DNA from 2 places in the Bordetella genomosp. 9 genome. Region 1 is predicted to be linked to the other one. Evidence: predicted binding sites of a transcription regulator. Region 1 holds the regulator's gene; the other holds the start of a gene.

The links. The regulator LexA, encoded in region 1, represses DNA repair genes until DNA is damaged. The targets are predictions, from matches to a motif close to ACTGTATNNNNATACAGT.
Region 2: CAL13_RS07015 (PA0069 family radical SAM protein) is a predicted target of LexA. The motif match lies at 1,969-1,986, and genes of this name have one in related genera.

The regions. Positions count from the first base shown of each region.
Region 1 covers NZ_CP021109.1:1,913,679-1,917,095, forward strand. Annotated here, with positions in the region: gene lon (endopeptidase La) at 1-1,330, shown strand, start outside; gene lexA (transcriptional repressor LexA) at 1,464-2,114, opposite strand; gene CAL13_RS08980 (amino acid aminotransferase) at 2,258-3,417, opposite strand, start outside.
Region 2 covers NZ_CP021109.1:1,518,142-1,521,558, forward strand. Annotated here, with positions in the region: gene cysD (sulfate adenylyltransferase subunit CysD) at 1-487, shown strand, start outside; gene CAL13_RS07010 (sulfate adenylyltransferase subunit 1) at 504-1,802, shown strand; gene CAL13_RS07015 (PA0069 family radical SAM protein) at 1,993-3,297, shown strand; gene CAL13_RS07020 (hypothetical protein) at 3,317-3,417, shown strand, end outside.

The DNA.
Region 1 (3,417 bases):
CAAGTTCGTCCGCATGGCGCTCGGCGGCGTGCGCGACGAAGCGGAAATCCGCGGACATCGCCGTACGTATATCGGTTCGATGCCCGGCAAGATCCTGCAGAACATGAGCAAGGTGGGCGTGCGCAATCCGCTGTTCCTGCTCGACGAGATCGACAAGCTCGGCATGGACTTCCGTGGCGATCCGTCTTCGGCGTTGCTGGAGGTGTTGGATCCGGAGCAGAACCATACCTTCCAGGATCACTACGTTGAGGTCGATTTCGACCTGTCCGACGTCATGTTCGTTGCCACCAGCAACACGCTGAACATTCCGCCGGCCCTGCTGGACCGGATGGAAGTGATCCGGCTGTCGGGCTACACCGAAGACGAGAAGGTTCACATCGCCAGCGATCACCTGATCCCGAAGCTCCTGAAGAACAACGGGCTGAAGGAGAACGAACTGACGATCGACGAATCGGCCCTGCGCGACATCGTGCGCTACTACACGCGCGAGGCTGGCGTGCGGGCGCTCGAACGCGAGGTCGGCAAGATCTGCCGCAAGGTGGTCAAGCAGCTGCTGACCGAGCGCGATGCGAAGGCGGAAGGCGATGCAGCGAAGGGCGCGGCCGACACGACGACGATTGCCGTTACGTCGGAAAACCTGAGCGATTACCTGGGCGTGCGCCGCTACAACTTCGGTATGGCCGAAAAGGAAAACCAGGTCGGACAAGTCACCGGCTTGGCCTGGACGGAGGTAGGCGGTGATCTGCTTACCATCGAAGTCGCCGACATGCCGGGCAAGGGTGCGATTCAGCGTACCGGTTCCCTGGGCGACGTGATGAAGGAATCCGTCGAAGCGGCCCGCACAGTGGTGCGTTCGCGAGCGCGCCGCCTGGGGTTCGCCGACAGCGTGTTCGAAAAGCGCGACATGCACGTGCACGTTCCGGAAGGCGCGACGCCCAAGGACGGTCCGTCCGCCGGTATCGCGATCACGACAGCCATGGTTTCCGCATTGTCGGGTATTCCGGTGCGCGCCGATGTGGCGATGACCGGCGAGATCACGCTGCGCGGCGAAGTGCTGGCAATCGGCGGCCTGAAGGAAAAGCTGCTTGCCGCGCACCGCGGCGGGATCAAAACCGTGCTGATTCCCGAGGAAAACGTCAAGGACCTGGCTGAGATTCCCGACAACGTGAAGAATCAGTTGGAAGTCGTTCCGGTGCGCTGGATCGATAAGGTTCTGGAAAGGGCGTTGGAGCGTATGCCTGAGCCGCTTACGGAAGAAGAGGCGAAGGATAAGCCCATGGTGACCCCGGCGCCCGCTTCGGCATCCGCCGACCCGGTTATCAAGCACTGAAGCCAAGGACGCGGCGGGACGGTTTCATGACGGTCCCACCGCTGGCCGGCCGCCTAGCCGGCAAAAACAAGAGCCCGGAGGCGAAAGCTCCCGGGCTCTTTTTCTGTGCTGGAAATTCTTCGTTCGCCGGGCCTCAGTGCAGCGCCTGCGTTCGGATAAGGCCCACTGCAATGCCTTCCAGTGCAAACTCCTGCCCTGGCTGGACGACGATGGGTTCGAAGTCCGGATTTTCCGGCAGGAGCCGGATGCGGCCGTCTTGCCGTTGCAGACGCTTGACGGTGACGTCTTCATCGATCCGCGCGACAACGATCTGGCCGTCTCGGGCTTCGCTGGCTTTTTTGACGGCGAGGAGATCGCCATCAAGAATGCCGACGTCGCGCATGCTCATGCCGCGCACCTTCAACAGGTAATCCGGCCGCTGCGCGAAGAGAGAAGGATCGACGCCCACGTCGCGTTCCACGTGCTCGGCGGCCAGGATCGGGCTGCCGGCTGCCACACGGCCGACCAACGGCAGTACAAGTTGGGCAAGGGAGGGGATGGGCAGCAACGGCTGCTGGCCTTCAGGTCGCGCCTCTTTCAATCGGATGCCGCGCGACGCCCCTGCAGTGAGCTCGATGGCGCCCTTGCGCGCCAGCGCCTTGAGGTGATCTTCGGCCGCGTTGGGTGACCGGAAACCAAGCGCCTGGGCGATTTCGGCGCGCGTGGGCGGGAAGCCCGTGCTGGCGACGGCCTGACGAATGAGATCGAGGATCTGCTGCTGGCGTTCGGTAAGTTTGCTGGCCATGGCGGATTGCTGTGCCCTGTATGGATATACAGGTCGCCATTTTGGGGGACGCAGCTTGAAAACGCAAGGGCCAGCGGAATCGAGCAACAAAAAAGCGGGGCGCAGGCCCCGCTTTCTTTACCCCAGGCTGCCGCGAAGGGTTCTCAGCCCCGCAGCACTGCGGCAATGCTTTTCGCCACTGTGTCGATGTTCTGGCTGTTCAGCGCCGCGACGCAAATGCGGCCGGTGCCAATGGCGTACACGCCATGTTCTTCGCGCAAGCGGTCGACCTGGGCGGAGGTCAATCCCGAATAGGAGAACATGCCGCGCTGGTCGAGCACGAAGCTGAAGTCCTGCTGGGCGCCGTTCTCCTTGATTTTTGCGACCAGCTGCTGACGCATCAGGCGGATGCGGTCCCGCATGCCCGCCAACTCCTGCTCCCACAATGCGAACAGTTCCGGGCTGTTGAGCACGGTCGAAACAATAGTGCCCCCGTGCGTGGGCGGGTTGGAGTAGTTGGTGCGGATGACCCGCTTGAGCTGGCTGAGCACACGCGTGGCCTCGTCCTTGCTGCCGGCCACGACGGTCAGCGCGCCGACGCGTTCGCCGTACAGCGAAAAGGACTTGGAGAAGGAGGAGCTGACGAACACCGTCATATCCATTCCCGCGAACAAGCGCACCACGGCGGCATCCTCGTGCAGGCCCGCACCGAAGCCCTGGTAGGCGATGTCGAGGAAGGGCACGAGATCGCGTTCCTTCACGACGTTGGCGATCTGCTGCCATTGTTCCATCGTGGGATCCACGCCCGTGGGGTTGTGGCAGCAGGCATGCAGGACCACGACGCTGCCGGCCGGCATGGACTTCAGCCCGGCCAGCATGCCTTCGAAGTTCAGTCCGTGCGTGGCGGCATCGTAGTACGGATACGTTTCGACCTGGAAACCGGCGCGTTCGAACAGGGCGCGATGGTTCTCCCAGCTCGGATCGCTGATGTAGGCCTTGGCGTCAGGCAGCAACTGGTGCAGGAAGTCCGCGCCGATCTTCAGCGCGCCGGTGCCGCCCAGGGCCTGGGTGGTCAAGACCCGTCCCGCCGCGGTAAGGGGCGAATCGGCGCCCAGCAGCAAGGCCTGCGCGCCTTTGTTGTAGCTGGCGATCCCCTCGATGGGCAGGTAGCCGCGCGCAGCGGCCGCTTCGATGCGAGCCACCTCTGCCTTGCGGACGGCAGCCAGCAGGGGGATGCGGCCGTTATCGTCGTAGTACACCCCCACGCCGAGATTGACCTTGCCCGCACGGGGATCGGCGTTGTATTGCTCATTCAGCCCCAGGA
Region 2 (3,417 bases), 400 kb from region 1:
GGCGCGCGCGAAGGAGCGCATCTTTTCCTTCCGCGACGAGTTCGGGCAATGGGATCCCAAGAGCCAGCGCCCGGAAGTCTGGAGCCTGTACAACACCCGCGTTCACCGCGGCGAGAACATGCGCGTATTTCCCATTTCCAACTGGACCGAGCTGGACGTGTGGCAATACATCGAGCGCGAGAATCTGGCGTTGCCGTCGATCTACTATGCGCACCGGCGCGAGGTCGTGCGCCGTCGCGGCCTGCTGGTGCCCGTCACGCCCCTGACGCCGCCGCAGCCGGGCGAACAGGTTGAGACCTTGTCCGTGCGCTTCCGCACGGTGGGCGATATTTCGTGCACGTGCCCGGTCGCATCCGAAGCCGCGGACAACGCGGCCATCATCGCCGAAACGGCCCTGAGCGACGTCACTGAGCGCGGCGCGACCCGCATGGACGACCAGACCTCGGAAGCATCGATGGAACGGCGCAAGAAAGAAGGTTATTTCTGAGCGCCAGGGAGCAAGCATGAACGCAGTCAGCGAATCTTTCCTTCCGGCGGGCGAGACCGCCGTCATCCGGCTCATCACGGCCGGCTCCGTGGACGACGGCAAGTCGACCCTGATCGGCAGGCTGCTCTACGACAGCAAAAGCGTGTTCGCCGACCAGCTCGATGCGATCGGCCGCGCGAAGTACAAGCGGGTGGCGGGCGACGGCATCGACTTCGCACTGCTGACGGACGGCCTGGAAGCCGAGCGGGAGCAGGGCATCACCATCGACGTTGCCTACCGCTACTTCGCCACCCCGCGGCGCAAGTTCATCATCGCCGACGCGCCGGGCCATGAGCAGTACACGCGCAACATGGTGACTGGTGCCTCGACGGCCGATGTCGCGGTCATCCTGATCGACGCAACGCGCGCGGCCGACGGGCGCCTGTTGCCGCAGACCAAGCGCCATAGCACCATCGCGCGTCTGCTTGGGATCCGCCACATCGTCGTCGCCATCAACAAGATGGACCTGGTGGACTGGGACCGGGCGGTGTTCGAGCGCATCCGCGGCGCGTACGCCGACCTGGCGCGCCGTATCGGCATCGAGCGCTTCCACGCTTTGCCGATGTCGGCGCTGAACGGGGACAACGTGGTCTCGTCTTCGCCTCGATCGCCGTGGTACGACGGCGGGCCGCTGCTCGCACTGCTGGAGTCGCTGGATCCCGTGCAGCGCGATGATGGCGCGCCGCTGCGTTTTCCGGTGCAGTGGGTCGTGCGCCATGATGGCAGCAGTGCGAAGGATTTCAGGGGGTATGCCGGCCGTATTGCAAGCGGGACGTTGCGTCCTGGCGACGAGATCGTGGTGCAACCTTCCGGCGTTGCCGCGCGTGTTGCCGAAATCCGCGCCCACGAGCGCGTGCTGTCGCATGCCGAGGCGGGGGACTCCGTCGTCGTCGTGCTCGACCGGGACGTCGATGTGTCGCGCGGGGACGTGCTGTCGCACGCGGCGGCTCCGGCCAGCGTCGGCAAGAATTTCGAGGCGGAGATCTGCTGGCTCGATACGCAGCCGCTGAACCCGGCGCGCAAGTATCTGCTCAAGCACGGTACCCGCCTGACCACGGCCGTGGTGCGCGAGGTGGCGACACGCCGCGATATTCACGAACTGCGGGAAGTGGAGGGCGATGTCGGCACGCTGTCGATGAACGATATCGGCAAGGTACGCATCGCCACGCGTGATCCGCTTGCCATGGACCCTTATGACGAGGTTGCCGCAACCGGTGCGTTCATCCTGATTGACGCTGCCACGCATCAGACCGCCGCGGCCGGGATGCTGCGCTGAGGGCTGCCCGGGGGGCGCTCTTTTACCACGGTGGCGGGCCGCAGAGCCTTGCTTCATGCGGGTTTTGCGGCAAAGCCACACTCGCGGATTTCGCAGGCGGCGGCGCGGGGACTTGGAGTAAAGTGGGGCGTCGCCAGAAAAACGGCGGCGGGTGCTTGCCAGGAATACTGTATGGATGTACAGTACCCTCATGGCACGTACCGATCATTCCGTTTTTGCCGGTTCTGGGTCCCCGGCTGCCGCCCCCGCCGCCTTGCGCGGTCGGGGTGCGGTTACTAATGTTCGGCACCGCTTCCAGTCCGAAGAACGCATCGCGGATCCGTCCGCGAATCCGTCCGCGGACGCAGGCTTGGATGAAGACGCCGCAGCCCGGATCGAACCGATCGCATCATCCGGCTCGCCCGCGGCGCTCCCACTGCGTACCACCGTTTCGGTCGAACAGGCCCGCAAGCTGCTGTCCCGCAATGATTCGCCGGACGTGCCTTTCGATCGCGCCATCAATACGTATCGGGGGTGCGAGCATGGCTGCGTCTATTGCTATGCCCGCCCGACGCATGCCTACTTGGGATATTCGCCGGGCCTGGATTTCGAAACCCGGCTCATCGCCAAGGCAAACGCCGTGGACGCGCTGCGCGCGGAATTGGCCAAACCGGGTTACCGGGTCGAGCCCATCAATATTGGTTCCGCCACCGACGTCTACCAGCCGATCGAGCGCGATTGGCGGCTGACGCGCGGGGTCATTTCGCTTTTGCTCGAAACCGGGCACCCCCTGACCATCGTCACGAAAAACGCCCTCATCGAGCGTGACCTGGACCTGCTGCAGGCCCTGGCCCGGCGCAAGCTGGTGGCGGTCTATATCAGCATCACGTCCCTGGACGATGCTCTTTCGCGCACGCTGGAACCGCGGGCGTCGGCGCCGTGGCGCCGCCTGCAGACAGTGCGCAGGCTGGCAGAAGCCGGCGTGCCGGTGGGCGTGCTTGCCGCGCCCATGATTCCTTTCATCAACGACGAATACCTGGAACGCATCGTTGAAGCCGCGGGGCAGGCGGGCGCCTATTACGCCAGTTACACGGTGGTGCGGCTGCCTTGGGAAGTCAAGCCGGTGTTCGAGGAATGGCTGCAGGCGCATTTTCCCGATCGTGCCGAACGCGTGCTTCACCGTATCGAAGACATGCGCGAAGGCAAGCGCAACGATCCCAAGTTCGGCTCGCGCATGCGCGGTACGGGTATCTGGGCCGAACTCCTGCGCCAGCGATTTGCCATCGCGGTGCGCAAGGCGGGCCTGAACCAGCACCGCCTGCAGCTCGATACCCGCCAGTTCGTCCCGCCCGCGGCGGTGTCCCAACCCTTTCCCGGCCAGCCATCTCCCGGCATGCCATCTCCCGGCATGCCTCGGAGCGCGGGCGTCACCGGCGGCGGCCCCCGATCCCTTCCCGAATCTGCCCGTGCGACGTTGCATCCCATGCGGCAGCTGGGTCTCTTCGACCAGATGTAGTCTCCCAAGGAGCACGTTCATGAACTTTGCCGCAGATCAGCAGTTCCCGACGAAATGGCCCTTTCCGCCGGCCCCGCCCGCGCGGCGCGGTCTGAAGCGCCTGTTGTCCCCCGCGGTGCA